4 regions of the Streptomyces sp. NPDC051907 genome follow, and region 1 is predicted to be linked to each of the others. Evidence: riboswitches for the same ligand, from Rfam matches in the RefSeq annotation. Region 1 holds a riboswitch; each other region holds the start of a gene.

Evidence for each region. Region 1 has a riboswitch for cobalamin ahead of AB0M39_RS26430 (ribonucleoside-diphosphate reductase subunit alpha). Riboswitches for the same ligand answer to the same signal wherever they lie in the genome.
Region 2: it holds a riboswitch for cobalamin, as region 1 does, so the genes downstream of both, AB0M39_RS07330 ((2Fe-2S)-binding protein) here and AB0M39_RS26430 (ribonucleoside-diphosphate reductase subunit alpha) in region 1, are expected to answer to the same signal.
Region 3: it holds a riboswitch for cobalamin, as region 1 does, so the genes downstream of both, AB0M39_RS07295 (DUF4430 domain-containing protein) here and AB0M39_RS26430 (ribonucleoside-diphosphate reductase subunit alpha) in region 1, are expected to answer to the same signal.
Region 4: it holds a riboswitch for cobalamin, as region 1 does, so the genes downstream of both, AB0M39_RS16080 (cobalamin biosynthesis protein) here and AB0M39_RS26430 (ribonucleoside-diphosphate reductase subunit alpha) in region 1, are expected to answer to the same signal.

The regions. Positions count from the first base shown of each region.
Region 1 covers NZ_JBFAYB010000057.1:46,716-52,432, reverse strand. Annotated here, with positions in the region: gene AB0M39_RS26435 (ribonucleotide-diphosphate reductase subunit beta) at 1-238, opposite strand, end outside; gene AB0M39_RS26430 (ribonucleoside-diphosphate reductase subunit alpha) at 238-2,625, opposite strand; cobalamin riboswitch at 2,768-2,912, opposite strand; gene mctP (monocarboxylate uptake permease MctP) at 3,188-4,816, opposite strand; gene AB0M39_RS26420 (DUF3311 domain-containing protein) at 4,813-5,103, opposite strand; gene AB0M39_RS26415 (GntR family transcriptional regulator) at 5,711-5,717, opposite strand, start outside.
Region 2 covers NZ_JBFAYB010000007.1:144,979-150,695, reverse strand. Annotated here, with positions in the region: gene AB0M39_RS07350 (MATE family efflux transporter) at 1-73, opposite strand, end outside; gene AB0M39_RS07345 (LLM class F420-dependent oxidoreductase) at 70-1,092, opposite strand; gene AB0M39_RS07340 (YcaO-like family protein) at 1,199-2,560, opposite strand; gene AB0M39_RS07335 (hypothetical protein) at 2,642-2,764, opposite strand; gene AB0M39_RS07330 ((2Fe-2S)-binding protein) at 2,899-3,582, opposite strand; cobalamin riboswitch at 4,064-4,257, opposite strand; gene AB0M39_RS07325 (enoyl-CoA hydratase) at 4,525-5,316, opposite strand; gene mmsB (3-hydroxyisobutyrate dehydrogenase) at 5,313-5,717, opposite strand, start outside.
Region 3 covers NZ_JBFAYB010000007.1:137,353-143,069, forward strand. Annotated here, with positions in the region: partial or broken gene AB0M39_RS07290 (hypothetical protein) at 1-1,036, shown strand, start outside; gene AB0M39_RS07295 (DUF4430 domain-containing protein) at 1,107-1,592, opposite strand; cobalamin riboswitch at 1,734-1,871, opposite strand; gene AB0M39_RS07300 (cobalamin-binding protein) at 1,988-2,908, opposite strand; cobalamin riboswitch at 2,975-3,154, shown strand; gene AB0M39_RS07305 (CoA-acylating methylmalonate-semialdehyde dehydrogenase) at 3,385-4,884, shown strand; gene AB0M39_RS07310 (acyl-CoA dehydrogenase family protein) at 4,890-5,717, shown strand, end outside.
Region 4 covers NZ_JBFAYB010000025.1:14,581-20,297, forward strand. Annotated here, with positions in the region: gene AB0M39_RS16070 (putative cobaltochelatase) at 1-292, opposite strand, end outside; gene AB0M39_RS16075 (cobyric acid synthase) at 543-2,084, opposite strand; gene AB0M39_RS16080 (cobalamin biosynthesis protein) at 2,081-3,070, opposite strand; cobalamin riboswitch at 3,146-3,278, opposite strand; gene AB0M39_RS16085 (hypothetical protein) at 3,525-3,746, opposite strand; gene AB0M39_RS16090 (inorganic phosphate transporter) at 3,760-5,016, opposite strand; gene AB0M39_RS16095 (class II aldolase/adducin family protein) at 5,381-5,717, shown strand, end outside.

The DNA.
Region 1 (5,717 bases):
TCGAGACGATCGAGTCGCCGGTCGCGAAGAACGCGACCAGACGGCCGATCATGTGCTGCTCGGCCGGGGTGAGCTTGGCGAGGTCGGCGACGTCGGAGTGGAGGTCGACCTCCTCCACGGTCCAGGTGTTCTTGATCGCGTCGCGGTAGCGCTCGTAGAAGTCCGGGTAGCGCATCGGCCGCAGGGTCAGCTCGAAGCCCGGATCGAGCAGGTTCTTCTCGGCGTCGGTGGTGCTCATTACTGGCAGGCCTCGCAGGACTCGGGGTTCTCAAGGGAGCAGGCGACGGCGTCCGCGTCGGGCGCGGCCTGCTGCAGGGGGATGGGGGCGGGGACGGCGGCCGAGGGGCCGCCGGCCGCGCGGGCGATCCGCGTCGCGGGGCGGGAGCGCAGGTAGTACGTCGTCTTCAGGCCCTGCTTCCAGGCGTACGCGTACATCGACGACAGCTTGCCGATGGTCGGCGTCTCCAGGAACAGGTTCAGCGACTGCGACTGGTCCAGGAACGGCGTGCGGGCCGCCGCCATGTCGATCAGGCCGCGCTGCGGGATCTCCCACGCCGTGCGGTACAGCGCCCGCACGTCCTCGGGGATCCAGCTGAAGCCCTGTACCGAGCCGCTGGACTCGCGCAGCGCCTCGCGGGACTGCGCGTCCCACACGCCCAGGTTCTTCAGCTCCTCCACCAGGTAGCCGTTGACCTGGAGGAACTCGCCGCTGAGCGTCTCGCGCTTGAAGAGGTTGGAGACCTGCGGCTCGATGCACTCGTACACGCCGGCGATCGAGGCGATGGTCGCGGTCGGCGCGATGGCCAGAAGCAGCGAGTTGCGCATGCCGACCTCGGCGACGCGGGCGCGCAGCGCCTCCCAGCGAGCCGGCCAGTTCAGCTCGACGGCGGCGCCATAGTGGTCTGGGTGCAGGACGCCCCGGGCCGCGCGCGTCTCGGACCAGGCCGGCAGCGGACCGTTGCGCTCGGCGAGGTCGCAGGACGCCTCGTACGAGGCGAGCATGATCCGCTCGGCGATCTTGGTGGAGAGCGCCCTCGCCTCGGGCGAGTCGAAGGGCAGCCGGAGCTTGAAGAAGACGTCCTGGAGGCCCATCGCGCCCAGGCCCACCGGCCGCCAGCGGGAGTTGGAGCGCCCGGCCTGCTCGGTCGGGTAGAAGTTGATGTCCACGACCCGGTCGAGGAACGTGACGGCCGTGCGGACGGTCTCGTCGAGACGCTCCCAGTCCAGCTCGCCGCCCTCGGTCACGAACGACCCGAGGTTGACCGAGCCGAGGTTGCACACGGCGGTCTCGCCGTCGTCGGTGACCTCGAGGATCTCGGTGCACAGGTTCGAGGAGTGGACGACCTTGCCGGGCTCGGCGGTCTGGTTGGCGGTGCGGTTGGAGGCGTCTTTGAAGGTCATCCAGCCGTTGCCGGTCTGCGCGAGGGTGCGCATCATCCGGCCGTACAGGTCGCGCGCCGGGATGGTCTTGCGCGCCAGGCCCTCGGCCTCGGCCTTGCGGTACGCGGCGTCGAACTCGTCGCCCCACAGGTCGACGAGGTGCGGCGCGTCGGCCGGGGAGAACAGCGACCAGTCGGCGTCGGCCTCGACGCGGCGCATGAACTCGTCGGGGATCCAGTGTGCGAGGTTCAGGTTGTGCGTACGGCGGGCGTCCTCGCCGGTGTTGTCGCGCAGCTCGAGGAACTCCTCGATGTCCGCGTGCCAGGTCTCCAGGTAGATCGCGGCGGCGCCCTTGCGCCGGCCGCCCTGGTTCACCGCGGCGACCGAGGCGTCGAGGGTCTTCAGGAACGGCACGATGCCGTTGGAGTGGCCGTTGGTGCCGCGGATGAGGGAGCCGCGGGCGCGGATGCGCGAGTACGAGAGTCCGATGCCGCCGGCGTGCTTGGACAGGCGCGCGACCTGGTGGTACCGGTCGTAGATGGAGTCGAGCTCGTCCAGCGGGGAGTCCAGCAGGTAGCAGGACGACATCTGGGGGTGGCGGGTGCCGGAGTTGAAGAGCGTGGGCGAGGAGGGGAGGTAGTCGAGCCGGCTCATCAGCCCGTACAGCGCGGCGACCTCGTCCAGCGCGCGCACCGACTCGTCCTCGGCGAGCCCGCAGGCCACGCGCAGCATGAAGTGCTGTGGGGTCTCGATGACCTGACGGGTCAGCGGGTGGCGCAGGAGGTAGCGGCTGTAGAGGGTGCGCAGCCCGAAGTAGCCGAAGCGGTCGTCGGCCTGCGGGTCGAGGAGGGCGTCCAGGCGGTCGGCGTGCAGCTCGACGAACGCGGCGGTGCGGTCGGCGATCAGGCCCTCGCGGTAGCCGACGGCGACGGACGCGGAGAAGGCCACCGCGCCCTGTCCCGCGGCCTCGTCGGCGATGTGACGGGTCAGCAGGCGGGCGGCGAGCCGGGAGTAGGCAGGGTCCTCGGAGATCAGCCCCGCGGCCGCGTCGGTGGCCAGGCTCCGCAGCTCGGCCGCGTCCGACTGGGCGTTGCGACCGCGCAGCGCGGCGGCGGCGACCCGGCCGGGGTCGGTGTCGGGCAGGTCGGCCGTCAGGTCGGTCAGGGTCCGCAGAAGCGCGGTCCCAGGCCCGTCGGCTGCCTGCTCGGCGATGCCTGAAGCCGGATCGGCTGGCGCGATGGTCACGTGGTGCTCTCCCTCGCTCGGCTCTGGGCCGCGGGGGAGGGGAGGCCGTTTGGAGGGTGTGCGCACCCGGCTCAGGGGAGCACACCGAACGGCGTCCACCGGCCCAACCGCGAGGCCCGGACGTCTCGGCACCCGGATCGGTCGAGCCGGATGCACCGTCGGCAGGTCTTCGGACTGGCGCGGATACGACAAAGCGCACCACAGCACACCGTTGCGGGACAGTTCCGGATTCGCACCGGATTCCCCTGCGGCGACAGCGAGCACGAGCATACATGTGGGGGCGGGTTGATGAGGCACCCCCCACATGTTGTGTCGGCCTCGGGGCTTTGGCCCTAGCCGTCCTCGCCTAGGGGGCGTGGGAGTTCGGCTTGCGAGGCGGCCGAGGAGGCCGTCTGGAGGCCGCGAGAAGGCCGTCTGGAAGCCTTGGGAAGGCCGTCTGGAGGCCGTGGGGAGGCGCCTTGGGGGCCGCCTGCGGCTGCCGCGGGCTCCGGGATCGGCGCCGGCCATGGAGAAGGGCGGGGAGGGGGACTCGCCCCCGCCCCGCCCCTTGTGGAGCGTTCCCTCAGTGCCCGGCGCCGGCCGTCGCCTTGGGCAGCTCGACCTGGACGCCCGGGTCGCCCGCGTCCGCGGTGTAGTCCGACGGGCTCGTCTCGTCCACGCCGTCGGGCGCCTTGAGCGCCCGCAGGACGAAGGTGAGCACTACCGTCACCACCACGTTCAGCACGAAGGCCGTCAGACCGATGTAGCCGATCTCGCCGATGCCCGGAATCTCCGCCGACGAGCCGCCGAAGTGCTTCTGCGTCGGGGAGGCCACTCCGTACGCGGCCGCTGTGCCGTAGATCATGCCCACGGCCCAGCCCCCGAGCAGCGCCCAGCGGTGGAACCAGCGGGTGAACAGGCCGCCCACCAGCGCCGGCAGGGTCTGCAGGATCCAGATTCCGCCCAGCAGCTGGAAGTTGATCGCGACCGTCTTGTCCATCGTCAGAACGAAGGCCAGGGCCCCCACCTTCACCAGCAGCGACACCAGCTTGGAGACCTTCGTCTCCTGCGCCGGCGTCGCGTCCGGCTTGATGAAGTCCTTGTAGATGTTCCGGGTGAACAGATTCGCTGCCGCGATCGACATGATCGCCGCCGGCACCAGGGCGCCGATGCCGATCGCCGCGAACGCGACGCCCGCGAACCAGTCCGGGAACATGTTCTCGAACAGCTGCGGGATCGCCAGCTGCCCGTTCTTCACCTTCACGCCCGCCGCGATCGCCATGAAGCCCAGCAGCGCCAGCAGTCCCAGCATCAGCGAGTACAGCGGCAGGATCGTGGTGTTGCGGCGGATCACGTCACGGCTGCGCGAGGAGAGCGTCGCCGTGATCGAGTGCGGGTACATGAACAGCGCCAGCGCGGAGCCCAGCGCCAGCGTGGCATAGCCCCACTGGCCCATCTCCCCGGGCACCAGCGCGCCCTTCGGCTTGTCCGTCGCCGGGTTGATCTGCGCGTACGCCTCGCCGGCCTTGGCGAAGATCTCGTCGAAGCCGCCGAGCTTGATCGGGATGTAGATGATCGCCACCGCTATGACGATGTAGATCAGCGTGTCCTTCACGAACGCGATCAGCGCCGGCGCCCGCAGCCCGGAGGAGTAGGTGTACGCGGCCAGCACGCCGAAGGCGATGAGGAGCGGCAGGTCCTTGACGAACCAGTGGGTGGTCTCGCCGCCGCCGACGCCCATCACGTCGAGCACGGCCTGGATGCCGACCAGCTGGAGCGCGATGTACGGCATCGTCGCCAGGATGCCGGTGACCGCCACGGCCAGCGAGAGCCCCTTGGAGCCGAACCGTCCGCGCACGAAGTCGGATGTGGTGACGTATCCGTGTTTGTGCGACACCGACCACAGGCGCGGCAGGAAGGTGAAGATCAGCGGGTAGACGAGGATCGTGTACGGGACGGCGAAGAAGCCCGCCGCGCCCGCCGCGTAGATCGCCGCCGGGACGGCGACGAAGGTGTACGCCGTGTAGAGGTCGCCGCCGAGCAGGAACCAGGTGACCCAGGTGCCGAACGACCGTCCGCCCAGGCCCCATTCGTCGAGGCTGTTCTCGTTCTCGGCTCTGCGCCAGCGCGACGCGAGGAATCCCATGACCGTGACGGCCAGGAAGAAGAAGATGAAGACGGCGAGTGCGACGCCGTTCACGCCGTCCTTCACTTCGACGCACCTGCCTTTCGGGCGCGCTGGTCACGCTGCCAGAGCTGATACGCGACCATCGTCAGAACGGTCGAAATGACGACCCAGAGCATCTGATACCAGTAGAAGAAGGGAATGCCGATGAACTTCGGATCGACCTTGGCATAAGAGCTCACCCAGAGCATCGCCACAAAGGGCGCGACGAGGCAGAGGGCGACGATCACGCGCACGGGAGTGACCACGGGTTGTCTCACTTCGGGCGCTTCAGGCTCATCCGGCACTTCTGGCGCCTCGGGCACTGCTGTCATACGGCGACTCCGTCCCCTTGCTGATCACCTGTAATGCGCAGGAAATCTAGGCGAGGGCTCGGCGTCCCGCACCCCCTGTCCGCATATCGGTACGGCAACGACTTTCGATGAGAGCCCAGTTCAGCGGCGCCGCAACCCGGAAGCGGGGTCCGACTCCTGTTGGTCCGTCCGTATCCGCTCGAATTCCCCGCGGGACGGTTTCGGCCGCACTGACTCATAGGTGCGCAGCTGTACGACAAAACGTATCTACGCCGACTCGTCCAGCAATTCCCGTACGTACCGCCGTACCGCGCCGACGGCCTGCCGCGGCCTTTTGGGCATGCGGCGGGGGAGAAGCGCGAGCGGAAGCGGCGTCCGCCGGCGTACGAGCCGAGCGCGGCGCCGGCCGTCCCGGCGGCGGTGGTTCCCGGGGATCGCGTGCGCACCGGGTCGTCCCTCCCGTCCATGCGATGACGAGGGGACCGTAGAGCAGGAAGACGAGCCGCGCTACACCGCGTGCGCCGCTTCCAGGCGGAGGCGGCGGGCGGAGGCGTGGCGGGGGCGGCGGGGGGCGGCGGGCCGCCGGAGGGGGCGCCGCACGGTCGCGGGCGCCCGGCCTCCGTGCGCGTCAGCTC
Region 2 (5,717 bases), on a different contig from region 1:
CGCCGTCCGTGGCCGCTCCGTCAGCGGTGGAGCGGTCGGGTTCGGCGCGGCCGGTCTCGGAGCGGTCGTTCACAGGGTGGCCTGGGCGGCTTCCAGGAGTTCGACGTCGCGGTCGAGCAGGATCAGGGTGTCCACGCGTGAGTCCTTCCAGGCGAGGATCCGGTCGACGATCGCGGGAAGGGGCCCGACGAGCGCCGCCTCGTCGAGCAGGGAGTCCGGGACCGCCGCGACGGCGTCCTTCTTGTGGCCGTCGGCGAGGAGCTTCCGGATGGTCTGGGCCGGACCCTCGTAGCCCATCTGGCAGGCGACGTCGAAGTACGTGTTGCGTACGCCCGGCCCCACCGCTCCGATCAGATGGGCGAACAGCGGCCGCAGCTCCTCGCGTCCCTCCTCGACGGTGTCGGCGCGGGCCACGTACAGGATCGGGCAGATCCTGACGTCGTCGGGCGTCCGGCCGGCGCGGGCGAGCCCTTCGTCCAGCGGACGGGTCAGGGCCGTCTCGTGCTCGGGCGCGTACAGCCCGCAGAGCCAGCCGTCGGCGATCTCGCCGGTCAGTGCCACGCTGCGGGGGCCGATCGCGCCCAGATAGAGGGGGATCTCGGCGCGCAGCGGTGTCATCTCCGACTTCACCGGCCGGGCGTGTCCGCTGGACCCGGGTCCCCGGTACGGGAGTCGGTAGATCTCGCCGTCGTAGGCGACCCGTTCGTCGCGGGCGACGGCCTTGCGGACGATGTCGACGTACTCACGGGTCCGGCGCAGCGGTCTGTCGTACGGGCGGCCGTGCCAGCCCTCGACGATCCACGGGACGGACAGCCCGAGGCCGAGCCGGAAGCGGCCGCCCGAGAGCATGTCCAGGGTCATCGCGGTCATGGCGGTGGCGGCCGGGGTGCGCGCCGGGATCTGCATGATGGCGGTGCCGAGTTCGATCCGCTGGGTTCTGGCGGCCAGATAGCCGAGCACGCTGACGGCGTCGGGGCCGTACTCCTCCACGCTCCACACCGAGTCGACGCCGATCTGTTCGGCGCGCTCGACGATCGGCAGCACCTGCTCGATGGGTTCTCCGCCGTAGCCCAGGGCCAGCCCGAGTCGCATGCAGGGGCTCCTTCCTCGCGTAGTGATGGGGGTCGTCGGTGGGTGGTCGACGGGTGGCGCCGACGGGTCGGATCCGCGCCCGTCAGGAGACCCGCCAGGAGGCCCGTCAGGAGAAGGGCAGGGGGTCGAGCACCAGGGCGTCCTCTCGGAGCGGCCCGGGAACCCAGCCGCGGGCGACCGGCTCCTCGTAGAGCCGGCGGCCGCCGAGGAAGGGGAAGGCGGCCGGGGCGTTGCAGCTGAGACCGGGGACCAGGACGCGGGCGACGTGCAGGCCGGCGTCCCGCACGCTCGGTGTCGTCAGATCGACGGCGACGGCCCGCAGGCCCTGGGCCGTGATCTGCCGAAGCCCCCCGTGAAGTCCACCGTTCAGCCCGCCGTCCAGCCCGGCGCCGGAACCGGTGGTCGGGTTCGGGGGCAGTGCGCTGTCGGGCGTGCGCAGCCGGTCGAGCCGGGCGTCCTGCGCGCGCGGGTCGAGGTGGAGCTGCAGATGCAGGCGGACGTCGTTGACGTCGCGCAGGTCCGGCCGGAAGTCCTCCCGATAGGCGCGGTCGCTCCGGTACGGCCGGTAGGGCCGGTGGCCGATGCGGCCGGCTCGGACGGCGGTCCAGAAGTCGCCGTCGTGGTCGAGCAGTTCGAGACCGGTCTCGTGCATGCCGACCGCCTCGGTGAGCGCCTTGGCCGCCGCCGCTTCGGCGGTGGACCGGCAGGCGCTGCCGAAGGCGACCAGCCGGCGCGCCGGGTCCTCGACGAACGCGGCGACGACCGTGACGTCGAACGTCGAGGGGATGCGCAGGAAGGTCACCTGGAGTCCCGCGGTCCGGGCCTCGCCGACAGCCGCGTCGACGGGGCCGCCCGGCTGCGGGGCGAGGGCGGTCGCCGGAGCACCGCTCAGCCACCACAGGGTGACGGCGTCGCGCTCGAACACCTCCTCCAGAGCGGCGCGTCGCGCCTGCTCGGGGCTTGTGCCGGCGGCGGTGCCCGCCAGGATCGGGTAGTTGGTGGGCGGCTCGTCGCCGTGGGCGCCGCGGAAGTAGTTGACGTACGCCAGCGACGCGGGGACGAGGACCTCTCCCCCGCCGGCGAGGTCGGCGCCCGGCGCCCAGGCGATCTCCAGGTCGGGCGTCATCGCCACGAAGGGGAAGCCTCGGTGGGCGTACTGGGACGGCGAGTACAGAGCGAACTCGCGGGGGTCGACGGCGGGCCTGCCGGTGCGGGTCAGCTGTCGGTACGAGGCGATGGGCAGTGCGCCGGGGACGGCGTTGCCGCAGTAGCGTTCGACGGCTTCGCCCATGGCCGCGTTGCGCGCCTGGTCGTGGTCGCCGAGCGCGGCGCCGCCCGTGACGGCGTCGACCACCCACGGGGCGAACTCGGGCCGGGCCGACAGACGGGCGCTGTACGAGATGCAGCTCGGCACGGTCTCCACCCGGGGTCGGTCGAGGGTGACCCGGTCGATCAGGCCTGGCACCACGCGCTTCGTGCTCCTCTCCGGTTCCGGCGGTACGGCGCACGGCGGGGGGTGACGTGATGTCACCCCCCCCCGCCGCTCTCGTCAGTCTTCGGTCTGCTCGTCCTCGACGTCCTCACGCCACTCGAACGGTGCGTCGACCGCCGGGGTGTGGGACTTCAGCCCCTTCTGGGGCTCCTCGGGCTCGGCCCAGCCGTGGTGCGCCATGTGCGTCCTCCTCAGATCGGCACAGGACCTGCCAACTCACGTGCACATCCTGTGCAGTTGCGAGTGACTTGCATCAACACGGTAGAGGGAATGCGCCGGATTTCTCAATACCCGCCCGGGAGGAACTCGAGAGTTCATCCGGCGAGCGAACAGTCCTCGCACTTCTCTCCCGCTGGCACCCGGTAGTAAAGGCAGCAACTCCTGCGACGGAAGCTCAGATCGGGTGCGATGATATTTCCCGAGCCGGCCAGCCGGCCGGTATTCAGCAAGCCGTCGACGAGATCGGCGAGAGGCCCGCGAAGATCCGGTCTGGCCGCCAGGACGGCGCGCGCGGCCTCGGCCAGGGCCGACGCCGCGTTCCCGGCCAGCAGCCGGGGCGCCACCTTGACCTTCAGCCCGGCGGCCAGCGCGTCCAGATGCCGGCCCACGACGACCTCGTACAGCACGTCCGTGAGGCGCGGAACGCCGTCCACCAGCCAGCCGGTGGGAGACGTCGGCAGCCTCAGGTCCGGACCGTCGTCGGCGCGGTGCAGCCCGTGCAGATCCGGGACGATCCCGCTGACGACAGTGCAGGCCAGGACCGGTGACCACAGGCGCGCGGCGTGTCCGAGGTACACCATGGAGGCGCCGATGCGCAGTTCGCGGGTGCCATAGCGGTCGGCCGTCGCCGCGACCAGATCCGCGCATCCGTGCGCGTACGCGTCCTCGACCGGGTGCCAGCCTTCGTCGGAGCCTCCCAGCTCGATCGTGAAGAACGCGCCGAAGGCCCCGACCTCCTCCAGGGCCTCGGCGACGGATCGGACGGGGGCCTGCCGCAGGGCATTCACATCGACTCCCACATGTCTGGTCGTGGTGCACCGATTTCGGGTCGTGCGGATCGGATCCGGATTTCGGGTGAACGGAATTCACTCGCCGGGCATGACGAGGAAATCTCCCCGCCTTGGAATCGAAGGCTCGACGAATGGCGTCGCCAATCAGTCAGTCGCCGAATAGGGGACGGCCTTGGATCACCTCATTCCGAGAGGGTCGTCGAACGTCGGGGGCTACGGGGACGTCCGATCGCGTGGCGGCGCCCGGTTCTCCGGCCCGTGCCCAGGCGGCGAGGTCATGGGGCGGCGCCGGGGGCGTCGAGGGGGTCGAACCAGGCAGGCCGGCCGCCCGCGGAGGACGTCGGCCGAGTGCTGTACGTCGATGGCGCCGGCCGGTCGCACACGAGGACCCGGCACGGTACGCAACCGCCAGGCGACGGCCTTCTGGGCACGCGACAGGCCCTCCTCTCCGGGGAAATCCGCCCCAGTCACTTCGAGGAGGCGACCGCGTGAGTCTCCTGGCTCTCGGGTCGAAGCTCGTCCCGGCCTTCCCACCCGTACCCGGGCAGTGGTCTGTTCGGGATCCGCTCGCCGATCACAGTGGCGGGACCGCGCCGGATTCACACCGGCTTCCTCGATCCGCCGTCGCCTTTTCGCGGGACATCATGGCAGAAGACGCTCCACGCCATAAGCCCGCCGCCGCACCGGCCGAGGGTGCACGGCAGCGCGTGCGCAGCGTGGGCGCGCGTCGTGCGCCTCTGCGGGCTCATGCGCGCTCTGTACCAGCAGGCCGGTCTATGGTCACGCCGGGCGGGCCCGCCATGGAGACGGGACGAACACAGCGCGGCTCTCGTCGTGCCCGGCGGGCGGCCGGACGGTCACCGTCGCGGCCGGAAGCGCCGCCGCCCCGCCGGCGCTCATCACGACGGCGGGGCGGCGGCGACGCGTCGGTCAGCGATGGGTGAACTTCGCGGACCGCTTCTCCGTGAACGCGGCCATGCCCTCCTTCTGGTCGGCCGTCGCGAACACGGCGTGGAACAGCCGGCGTTCGAAGCGCACGCCCTCGGTGAGGGTGGTCTCGAAGGAGCGGTTCACCGCCTCCTTCGCCATCATCGCGACCGGGGCGGACATGCCCGCCACGGTCTCGGCGACGGCGAGCGCCTCGCCGAGCAGGTCGGCGGCCGGCACGATCCGGGAGACGAGCCCGGCGCGTTCGGCCTCCTCGGCGTCCATGGTGCGGCCCGTCAGACACAGCTCCATGGCCTTGGCCTTGCCGACCGCGCGGGTCAGCCGCTGGGAGCCGCCGATGCCGGGGATGACGCCGAGTTTGATCTCCGGCTGGCCGAAGACCGCGGTGTCGGCGGCCAGCAGGATGTCGCACATCATGGCCAGTTCGCAGCCCCCGCCCAGCGCATAGCCCGAGACGGCCGCGACGGTGGGGGTGCGCAGCTGAGCGATCCGGTCCCAGGCGGTGAACCAGTCGCTCAGATACATGTCCATGTAGCCCTGCGGCTGCATCTCCTTGATGTCCGCCCCGGCGGCGAACGCCCTGTCCGAGCCGGTCAGGACGATGCAGCCGATCTCCGGGTCGCGGTCGAGTGCCTCGGTCGCGGCGACGACCTCGTTCATGACCTGGAGGTTGAGGGCGTTGAGCGCCTTCGGCCGGTTGAGGGTGATCAGCGCGGTGCGGCCCTTGCGGTCGACGAGGATCGTCTCGTACGGCTCGGTCGTCGGGTCGGTCATGCGGGTGTTCCTGTCTGGTCGGCGGGGCGGACGGACCGCTCTCTGATGGCCCGTACGATCCCGGAGAAGTCCTGCTCCGCTCCCGGCCCTTCGGCGAACGCCTCGTACAGGGCGGCGGCGCTCAGGCCGAGGGCGGCGTCCACGCCGCCCTCGCGGATCGCGTTCGCCGCGAGGCCGAGGTCCTTCGCCATCAGGGGCGCGGCGAATCCGGGCCGGTAGTCGCGGCCCGCGGGGCTGCCCGGAACCGGTCCGGGGACAGGGCAGTTGACGGTGAGCGCCCAGCACTGGCCGGAGGCGGTGGACGCCACGTCGAACAGCGCCTGATGGGAGAGGCCGAGGCTCTCCCCCAGGACGAACGCCTCGCTGACCGCGATCATGGAGATGCCGAGGATCATGTTGTT
Region 3 (5,717 bases), on a different contig from region 1:
GCCTCGACCCGGCCAGGATCTCGGCCGGCCGCAACCTGATCGCCGACGTCTACGGCTACTGGCAGAGCGCCGAGGCGGGCTACTTCGGATCCTCGGCGAACTACAACGGCACCGTCTTCGCGGCCCTCGCGCTCGGCGGGGCGAAGACGCAGGCGGGCGCCCAGCGGGTGCCCCAGGCTCTGCTCGCCAAGGTGGTCACACGCATCCGCGCCAACCAGCACAACGACGGCGGCTGGAACTTCGGCAAGGCCGAGGGCAACCCGTCCCAGCTCGCCGCGGCGAGCGACATCGACATGACCGGCGCCTCCATGGCCGCCCTGTGCGTGTCCGGGGTGCCCGCGAGCGACCCCGACATCGTCCAGGCCAAGGCCTCCTCAAGAGCAAGCTGGTCGTCGGGTCGGGCGCCTTCAACGCCATGTTCGGGCCGAACACCAACTCCAACGGATGGGCTGTCTCCGGGCTGAACGCGTGTGGGATCAACCCCCAGACGGGCGACTTCCTCACCGCCGCCGGCAAGACGCCGCTCGACTTCCTCATCGCCCAGCAGTTCAAGCCGGGCGGCGGGTTCAAGTACCTGCCGAGCGACACCGTGCCCAACGCCTACGCGTCCATCGACGGCCTGCGCGCGGTGGCGGGCGGCGGCTTCACCGCCGCCCCGCCGACTCCTCTCGCCGCGGGCGAGACGAAGTGGGTCGCCCAGAGCGGCTTCACCGCGGGGACCGCCGCCAAGCTGGCGCTGACCGTCGACGACGGATCCGGTGCCCTCAAGGTCTGCTCGGTGTCCTTCACGCCGACGGGCGCCACGACCACCCTGGGCGACGTCCTGACGGCGGCGACCGGCGCCGCGACCCCGTCCGGGTGCGTCACGAGCGTGACTCCGTCCTCCGGCACGGGCGTCGTCACGGCCGTCAACGGCACGGCGAACAGCGGCGGTTCGACGTGGAAGGCCAGCGTCGACGGCTCCGTTCCCACCGCGGCCGACCGCGCCAGGGTGATCAACGTGGGCGACACGATCGCCCTGACGTACGGCAGCTGACCGGCCGGCGGCCGTGGGTCCGCGGAGGCGCTCCTTCGCGGACCCACGGCCGTGCGCGTGGCCCGACGGGTCAGAACGTCGTCCAGGTGAACGCCACCTGGTCGCCGGCCTTCAGCTTGAACTGGCAGCCGCCGACGGGCGTCGGAGTGCCGTTGACGGATATGTTCCAGTAGGCGACGCCGCCGCCGCTGACGTCCTTGATGGTGTCGACCGAGAAGTCGTCGAACGAGGCGTACCAGGCGCCGTCCCAGGTGAAGTGTCTCTTGCGGGCCGCGTCGTCGAGGGCCGCGGTCGGCGTCGGCGCCTTCGAGGGGTTGGCCCCGCCGTTCGTGCCGTCGCACTTGTGCGTGCCGCCGGCGGCCGTGGTGACGTCGTGGCCCTTCGTCTTGATCCTGCCCTTGAACAGCAGACCGTCGGGCCCTTGGACGCTGAGGGTCACCTTGATCGGCGCGTTGGAGCGGGGCGCGGTCTTCGCGTGGGCGACCGCCGGTGCGGTGGTGGACAGGAGGCCGGCCGCCGCGGTGGCGACGACGGAGCGAACGAGGAGCTGGCGCATGAGTGCCTTCCTGGAGAGGTCCCGCCGACGACTCCCTCCCTCCCGTCTGCGCCGTGCTCCGGCCGGCTCCCCGGGGAGGGAGGCGGGCAGGGGCCGGCGCACCGGGACTCCGGGCTTCGCGCTGCGGACCATGACAGTGGGAAGCGATGCCGCGCGCACACCGGGTGCTCCGACTCGCGGCGCTTCGCGGCGCCGCACACGGTTGCAGGTCAGCGCCGGATTCCCACCGGCTTCCCCCAGCTGTGCATGCAATTCGGTTGTGTGCTCGGGTACTTGGCCGAAGCAGAGGCATCGTAGGGTGCGGCAGCGGCGCCTGGCCACAGATTCCCCCGAGGTCCTGACGAATTCCTTCACAGCCGGCCGTGAGCGGACCGCAACAGGCATGTCGAGCGCGGTCAGGCGTCGGCCAGTCTCCGGGCCTCGCCGGGTGCGACCGCGGTGCCCAGTTGCTCGGAGTGCAGGACGTGGGCCAGCACCTCCACGCCTCGGACCACGCGCGGCCCCGGACGGTTGAAGTAGGCCGGCCCGTCGAGCACCCAGACCTCTCCGCTTCGTACGGCCGGAAGCTCCTCCCAGCCCGGCAGACGGGTCAGCAGCTCCCGCTCCTGGAGCGTCCGCTCCGGACTGAAGCCGCACGGCAGGACGAGCAGGACGTCGGGCCGGGCCGCGACGACGTCCTCCCACTTCATCGGCTTGGTGTGCTCGCCCGGCGCGGCCAGCAGCGGCTGTCCGCCGGCGCAGGAGATCTGCTCGGGGACCCAGTGGCCGGCGGGCCAGAGCGGATCCAGCCACTCGATGGCCGCCACCCGGGGCTGCGCGAGTCCCGCCGTGCGGTCGCGAACCGCAGCCAGCCGGGCCGTCAGCTCCGCGCGGCGCCGCAGGGCGACGCGCTCCACGTCCAGCAGCCGCCCCACGCGCGTCAGGCAGTCGAGCACGTCGTCCAGGGTCCTCGGCTCCAGGCTGAGCACCCGTGTCCGCCCATGAAGGACGCGTACGGCCTGGGAGACCCCCGCGTACGACACGGCGCACACATCGCACAGGTCCTGGGTGAGGACCACGTCGGGCGCGAGGGAGGCCAGCGCCTCGGTGTCGAGCGCGTAGAGCGACGAGCCCGAGTGCCTGGCGCCGCCCACCGCGTCGGAGATCTCACGGCTGCTCAGCGTGTCCGACGAGAACTCCGCGGAGGTGACGACCGGCACGCCCGCGACGGCTTGTGGCGGCCAGTCGCACTCGTGGGTCCGGCCCACGAGCTGCCCCGCCAGCCCGAGCTCGGCGACGATGTCCGTGGCGGCCGGGAGCAGCGAGACGATGCGCATGCACCGACCCTATGCCCGTCCCGGTCGAGTGGCGGGGGTGGACTTACTAGGACGTCCAACTATATCGTCGTGAACCAAGCCCGCGGTGCAGGGAAGCCGGTGTGAATCCGGCGCGGTCCCGCCACTGTGACCGGGGAGTGCGTTCTCCGCCAGACAAGGCCACTGACAGAGCACCTCTGTCGGGAAGGCCGGAGAGCATGCGCTGATCCGGGAGTCAGGATACCGGCCGTGGGGTGTTCCGTGTTGTCCACGAGGATGGAGCAGACACGCATGGCACCGGTCCGTACCCATGGCCCTGGTGATCCGGCGAAGCACGCCCACGTCATGAACGTCGCGCACGTCATGTCCCGGCTGTAGCTCTTCGACGGCTTCCCGCCTTCGCGTCCCACGGCTCGCCCTCCACGGCGCACCCGACCGGTGCCGTCGTGCGGCCCGCCGTGCCATCCCCGGATCTCCCCTGACGAGAGCAGGCTTCCATGGTCCGCGAACTGACACATTTCATCGGCGGCAAGCACACCGCCGGCGCCTCGGGGCTCTTCTCCGACGTGTACGACCCCAACACCGGCTCGGTCCAGGCCCACGTGCCGCTGGCCGGCCGGGACGAGACCCGCGCCGCGATCGCCGACGCCGCCGGCGCCCAGCCGGAGTGGGCCGGGTGGAACCCGCAGCGCCGCGCCCGCGTCCTGCTCCGGTTCCTCCAGCTCGTCGAGGGCGAGCGCGACGAGCTGGCGCGAATGCTCTCCGCCGAGCACGGCAAGACGGTCGCCGACGCGCACGGCGACCTCCAACGCGGGCTGGAGGTCGTCGAGTTCGCCGCCGGCATTCCGCACCTGCTCAAGGGGGAGTTCACCGACAACGCCGGCACCGGCATCGATGTGCACTCGCTGCGCGGCCCGCTCGGCGTGGTCGCGGGGATCACCCCGTTCAACTTCCCGGCGATGATCCCGCTGTGGAAGATGGCGCCCGCGCTGGCCTGCGGGAACGCCTTCGTCCTCAAGCCGTCCGAGCGCGCCCCCTCGGTGCCGCTGCGGCTCGCCGAGCTGTTCCTGGAGGCCGGGCTGCCCCCCGGCGTGCTGAACGTCGTCAACGGCGCCAAGGAGTCCGTCGACGTCCTGCTGGAGGACCCCCGGATCCAAGCCGTCGGATTCGTGGGATCCACCCCGATCGCGGCGCACATCTACGCCACCGCCGCCGCGCACGGCAAGCGCGCGCAGTGCTTCGGCGGCGCCAAGAACCACATGATCGTCATGCCGGACGCCGACCTCGACCAGGCCGTGGACGCGCTCGTCGGCGCCGGGTACGGCTCGGCCGGCGAGCGCTGCATGGCGATCTCCGTCGCCGTGCCCGTGGGAGAGGAGACCGCCGACGCGCTCGTCGCCAAGCTCAAGGAACGCGTCGGCACACTCCGTATCGGACGCTCCGACGACCCGGACGCGGACTTCGGCCCGCTCGTCAGCCGTGACGCCCTCGACCGCGTCCGCCGCTATGTGGACATCGGCGTAGGCGAAGGCGCCGAACTCGTCGTCGACGGCCGCGGCTTCGCGCTCCCCGGCCACGAGAACGGCTTCTTCGCCGGCGCCTCGCTCTTCGACCGGGTGTCGCCCGCCATGCGGATCTACCGCGAGGAGATCTTCGGACCCGTGCTCTCGGTCGTCCGCGCCGCCGACTACGAGGAGGCCCTGCGCCTGCCGAGCGAGCACCCGTACGGCAACGGGGTCGCGATCTTCACCCGGGACGGCGACACCGCCCGCGACTTCACCCGCCGGGTGAACACCGGCATGGTCGGCGTCAACGTGCCCATCCCGGTCCCCGTCGCCTACCACACCTTCGGCGGCTGGAAGCGCTCCGGCTTCGGCGACCTCAACCAGCACGGCCCCGACGCCATCCGCTTCTACACCCGCACCAAGACCGTGACCTCCCGCTGGCCCTCCGGGGTCAAGGAAGGCGCGAGCTTCACCATCCCGACGATGGGCTGAGCGCGATGACCACGACCACCCTCACCAAGGACCAGCTCGCCCTCGCCGAGGTCACCCTCGACTTCGCCGAGGAGCACCTGGCCCCGAACGCGCTGTCCTGGGACCAGGACAAGCACTTCCCCGTCGACGTCCTGCGCCGCGCCGCGGACTTCGGCCTCGGCGGCGTCTACGTACACGAGGAGCACGGCGGCTCCGGCCTCACCCGCGCCGACGGCGTGCTGATCTTCGAGGTCCTCGCCAGCGGCTGCCCCTCCATCGCAGGCTATCTGTCCATCCACAACATGGTCGCCTGGATGATCGACCGCTACGGCGACGACGCCCAGCGCGCCAGATGGCTGCCCGCCCTGTGCACCGCCGAGGCGCTGGGCAGCTACTGCCTGACCGAGCCCGGAGCAGGCTCGGACGCCGCAGGACTGCGGACCCGCGCCGAACGGGACGGGGACGCCTATGTGCTCACCGGCGTGAAGCAGTTCATCTCCGGCGCGGGCGCCTCCGACGTCTACATCGTGATGGCCCGCACCGGCGAGGACGGCCCCGGCGGCATCTCCGCCTTCGTCGTCGAACGCGACGACCCCGGCCTCTCCTTCGGCCCGAACGAGAAGAAGATGGGCTGGAACGCCCAGCCCACCCGCCAGGTCCTCCTCGACGGCGTACGAGTCCCCGCCGACCGCAGGCTCGGCGCCGAGGGCGAGGGCTTCCGCATCGCCATGAACGGCCTCAACGGCGGCCGGCTCGGCATCGCCGCCTGCTCCCTGGGCGGCGCCCAGAGCGCCCTGGACCGCAGCCTCGCCTACCTCGCGGACCGCGAGGCGTTCGGCGCCCGGCTCCTCGAC
Region 4 (5,717 bases), on a different contig from region 1:
CGGGCAGCTCGACCATCCGCGTCGGCCGCGAGGCGTTCGCCCCGGGCTCGTGCGGCCCGTCGGGGCACTGCGAGTCCGGGGCCTCGGGCGCGCAGGAGAAGCGGCAGCCCGCGACCACGTCCATGACGGGCAGCAGGGCGGTGAGGCCGCGCACGATCGTGGACTTCGCCGTGCCCTTCTCGCCGCGGACGAGCACCCCGCCGATGGCAGGCGAGACGGCGTTGAGCAGCAGGCTCAGCCGCATGTCGTCCATGCCGACGACGGCGGTGAACGGGTAGGGAGCCGAGGCCATTAACGGGTACCCCTTTCGAGGGAAGTGCTGTGAACGAGCACGTCGGCGAGGTCGTGCAGTGCGAGGTCGTGTGGAGCGATGTCGTGCGGTGCGATGTCGTGCGGTGTGGAGTCGTGCGGTGCGAGGTCGTGTGGAGCGATGTCGACGGCGGCGGCCCCGCTCTGGCGGGGACGGTCCGGGCACAGCGAGGCGCCCGGCCGTACGGACTGTGTGCTCCCCGCCCACGCGGGGGTACCGCGGCCGGCGGCGCTCACGGCGCCCCCGGCGGCACGAACGGCAGACCCTGCGGCGGGCCGTTCTCGATCAGCCGCAGCAGCGCGTCCGTGTCGGCGTGCTCCTCGATCAGGTCGCCGAGGCGGTCCAGCTGCTCCTCGCGCAGGGCGCCGAACGAGGTGTCGGGGGCGGGCACGAAGCGCCGGCCGGCCGCCGCCGCGACCTCCCGCAGGAACGCCCGGCGGAAGCCGTCGCTCTCCAGCGAGCCGTGCCAGTGGGTGCCCCAGACGGCGCCGACCCTGCAGCCGTCCAGACTCCGTCCGTCGTCGTCGGAGAGGAACGCCTCGCCGCCCAGGACCTCGGCGACGCCATGGTGGATCTCGTACCCCTCCACCCGCTCGCCGAGCGCCTTGCCGACCGGCCGCGCCAGGGTCTTCTCGGCCGCGAACCGGACGCGTACGGGCAGCACGCCGAGACCGTCCACGGCCCCTGCCTTCGACTCGACGTCGTCGACGATGTGTCGGCCCAGCGCCTGGTAGCCGCCGCAGACGCCCAGCACCGGCCGGCCCTCGGCGGCGCGCCGCACGATCGCGTCCGCGAGCCCGCGCTCGCGCAGCCACGCCAGCGCCTTCACGGTCCCGCGCGTGCCGGGCAGGACGACGAGGTCCGCGTCGGCCAGCTCCTCGGGGCGGTCGACGAACCGCACCACCACGCCCGGCTCCGCGGCCAGCGCGTCCACGTCGGTGAAGTTGGACATCAGGGGCACCGCGCACACGGCGACCCGCAGCACGTCCTCGCCGACGGGCGGCGCGACGACCGACTCGCGGACCGCGCCCCGCAGGGACACGCGCAGCCCGTCCTCCTCGTCGATGCCGAGTCCGTGCGCATAGGGCAGCACGCCGAGCGTCGGCCGCCCGGTGAGCTGCTGGAGCATGTCGAGACCCGGCTCCAGCAGCGTCACATCGCCCCGGAACTTGTTGACCAGATAGCCGGCGACCAGGTCCTGGTCCTCGGGGCCGAGCAGCGCCGTCGTGCCGAAGAACTGCGCGAAGACCCCGCCGCGGTCGATGTCCCCGACCACGACGACCGGGAAGCGCGCGGCCCGTGCGATGCCCATGTTCACGATGTCCGTACGCCGCAGATTGATCTCGGCCGGACTGCCCGCCCCCTCGCAGATCACGGCTTCATATGTGCCCCGCAGCTCCTCCAGGCACTCCACGACGGTGCCCAGCAGCGCCTGCTGCCTGCCGCCGTGGTAGCCGCGTGCGCTGAGCTCGCCGACCGGCTTGCCCATCAGCACGACCTGGCTGGAGCGGTCGCTGCCGGGCTTGAGCAGCACGGGGTTCATCAGCGCGCTCGGCTCCACGCGCGCGGCCTGCGCCTGCATGGCCTGCGCCCGCCCGATCTCCGCGCCCTCGCGGGTGACGAAGGAGTTGAGCGACATGTTCTGGCCCTTGAAGGGCGCGACCTTCACTCCCTGGCGTGACAGCCAACGGCAGATGCCCGCCGTGACGACGCTCTTGCCCGCGTCGGACGTCGTTCCGGCGACCAGCAGGCCGCCGCCCCTGCGCCTGCTCATGCCCGCCCCTTCGCCCGTGCCGATGGACTTTCCGCGCCGCCTCGGGTCTTCCCGAGCGCGTGCGCCGCCACGCGGCCCGCCGCGCAGGCCGCCAGCGTCAGCCAGCCGACGCGGCGCGAGAGGCGCACCGCGCGTTCGATGTCGCCGAACTCGACCGGGCGGCCCCGGCCGTTGAGGACGGGCCGGTTCTCGACGCGTCCGCCGTACGAGAGGGCGCCGCCCAGCCGCACGCCCAGCGCCCCCGCGAACGCGGCCTCCACGGGGCCCGCGTTGGGGCTCGGGTGCTTGTCGGCGTCGGCCCGCCACGCCCGTACGGCCCCGCGCGCGTCCCCGCCCGCGAGGACCGCGAGCCCCGCGGTGAGCCGGGCGCCGGGCCAGCCGGCCACGTCGTCGAGGCGCGCCGAGGCCCAGCCGAACCGCCGGTAGCGCGGCGACTTGTGCCCGACCATCGCGTCCAGGGTGTTGACCGCCCGGAACCCCACCAGGCCGGGCACGCCCGCGAGCGCGCCCCACACCAGCGCGCCGACCACGGCGTCGGAGGTGTTCTCGGCGACGGACTCCACGACGGCGCGCGCGATCTGCTGCTCGTCCAGGGCCTGCGGGTCGCGCCCGCACAGATGGGGGAGCCGCTCCCGCGCGGCCTGGAGGTCCCCGGCGGCGAGCGCGCCGCCGACGGCCCGCGCCTCGCGGCCGAGGGACGTGCCCCCGACGACGGCCCAGGTGGCGGCGGCGGTCAGCGCGACGGAGGCGGCGCCGCGGCCGCGCAGAGCTCGGGAGACGAGGAGGGCGCCGCCCGCGGCGCCCCCGGCGCACAGGGCGGTGTGCAGCACGCCCCAGCCGCGGTGGTCACGCCACAGGACACGCTCGACGGCGCCGGCGGCCCGCCCGAAAGCGGCGACCGGATGCCCCCGGCGGGGATCGCCGAGCAGCAGGTCGCCGACGAGCCCGGCGGCGGCGCCGTACACGAATTCACGGTCGGCACGCATGGGTTCAGGCCGGCGTCTCGCCGCGAACGACCTTCATGGAGAAATTTGTCCTCACTCAGGGTGTCCGCGCCCTGGTTCGACGTGTCGGGCGGCGAGAGTTCCTGGCTCCCGGGGATGGACTCCCCGGTCACAGTGGCGGGACCGCGCCGGATTCGCACCGGCTTCCTCTTCTGCCGCCGTAGCTGGCCTCGGCAGTCCACCACGGTGCGCGAACACCCGTCAACCTGCCTTTGACCTGCGATGAGGGAGTGTGTTGGGGCACACACGCGGGCGGTTGAGCGCCGGGCGCGGAAAACCGGCGCCCGTATGTCCCGGCAGGCGCCGGCGGCCAGAAAAGCCGGGCCGGACACCCGAAGGGCGCCCGGCCCGGCCGGTGGTGCGAGGGGCGATCGCGGGGCGTCAGCCCCACGATCGGAAAGGCGATCGCGGGGCGTCAGACCACGATCAGAAGGCGTCAGACGACGATCAGATAGATGCCGAACGTCACTGCCGCCGCGCACAGCGCGAAGCAGGCGTACGCGCCGGTGCGCGCCAGGACCGCGGAGCCGCCCTGTGCGGCGGCCGCCTCCTGCTTGGTCAGGCCCACGATGCCCAGGGTGAACAGACCCACGAGGGCGACGGTGGCGAAGAGGCTCACGCCGAAGACGGAGCCGAGAGCTGCCCAGTCGATTTTCATTGGTGATCTGTCCTTACACCGAGGCCGCGGGGGCCGGCTCGGTGGCCGGAGCGGGGATGGTGGTCTTGAATTCCGGGGCGGGCGATTCCTGGGCGGGCGTGCCCGCCGGGGGCGGGGTGACGGCCGCGATGGCGGTGGTCACGACGCCCGCGGGCTCGGCGTCGCCGGACTCGACGTCGTTGACGTTGTTGTGGTCGACGACCTGGCGGCGGGAGACCAGCCAGATCGCGGCGCACGAGGCGACGAGGAAGACCGCGACGGCCGCGACGCCCCAGTCGCCCTGCTTGGTGACGAACTCCGAGCCCGCGGCGACCAGACCGGCGGCCGGCAGGGTCAGACCCCAGGCCACGAACATCCGGGTGGCGGTGGACCAGCGGACCACGCCGCCCTTGCGGCCGAGGCCGGCGCCCATGACCGCGCCGGAGCACGAGTGCGTGGTCGACAGCGAGAAGCCGAGGTTGGAGGAGGCGAGGATGACGCTGGCCGCGCTGGTCTGGGCGGCGAAGCCCTGCTGCGGCTGGAGGTCGGTGAGGCCCTTGCCCATGGTGCGGATGATGCGCCAGCCGCCGAGGTAGGTGCCGAGCGCGATGGCGATGCCGGCCGCGAGGATGACCCACATGGGCGGGTTGGAGCCGGGGGAGAGCACGCCGCCGGCGACGAGCGCCAGCGTGATGATGCCCATCGTCTTCTGAGCGTCGTTGGTGCCGTGCGCGAGGGAGACCAGGCCGGCCGAGGTGATCTGTCCGGCGCGGTAGCCCTTCTTGGTGGCCTTCGGGTCGGCGTTCTTGCCGATCTTGTACGTCAGCCGGGAGGCGAGGTACGCGGCGAGGCCGGCGACCAGCGGAGCCGCGATCGCGGGGATGAGGACCTTGGTGACGACGGTGCCGCCGTTGACCCCGCTGACGCCGACCGACGCGATGGTGGCGCCGATCAGACCGCCCATGAGGGCGTGCGAGGAGCTGGACGGCAGACCGATCAGCCAGGTCAGGAGATTCCAGAGGATGGCGCCGACGAGCGCCGCGAAGATCACTTCTGGGGTGATGCCTGCTTCTGTGACGATGCCGCTGGAGATCGTCTTGGCGACCTCAACGGACAGGAACGCGCCGACGAGGTTGAGCACGGCGGACATGGCCACCGCGGTCTTGGGCTTCAGGGCGCCGGTCGAGATGGTCGTCGCCATCGCGTTGGCGGTGTCGTGGAAACCGTTCGTGAAATCGAACACGAGCGCTGTCACGATCACAATCGCGAGCAGCAAGGAGATGTGTTCCATTTACCCAGGCAATCGTTTGACGTCAGTGGCCCGGTGAACGTACGTAACCTGAGTGAACGGAAGGTGAACTAGGGCGGACCTGGTGGTGTCCTGGAGTGAGGATTCATGGCTCCGCTTGCCAGTGGCCGAAGGGGCGGGAGTGTGCCCGGGTGAGGGCGCGGGGCGCGTCCGGGCGGCGACGGCTCAGCAGTCGCACGGGTCACGGCGCGGCGCGGACGAGGCGCCGGCCCGTCGACGGCTCCGCTCCGGGGGAGTTGAGCGAGGGCGAGAAGCGGCTTTCATGACAGTTCGAGGAGACCTTGATCACCTTTTGGCCTCGACGGTGGCCGCGCTCCGCCATCGGCCGCCTGGCAGGATCGTTCATATGACCGATCAGGTGCGGCAGGACGCGATCGAGCAGGCATGGCAGGACCTCGTGGCGACGGCGCGCAGGACCGCGGCCGAGGGTCTCGTGGTGGGGACCTCGGGCAATGTCTCGGTGCGGGTCGGCGACCTCGTCCTCGTCACCCCCAGCGGAGTCCCCTACGACCGGCTCGCCCCCGAGGACGTCGTGGCCGTCGATCTCGACGGCGACCAGGTGCTCGGCGAGTTCCGCCCCACGAGCGAGCTGCCGCTGCACCTGGAGGTCTACCGCGGCACGGACGCCCGCGCCGTGGTCCACACCCACGCGGCGCACGCCACCGCCGTCTCCACCCTCGTCG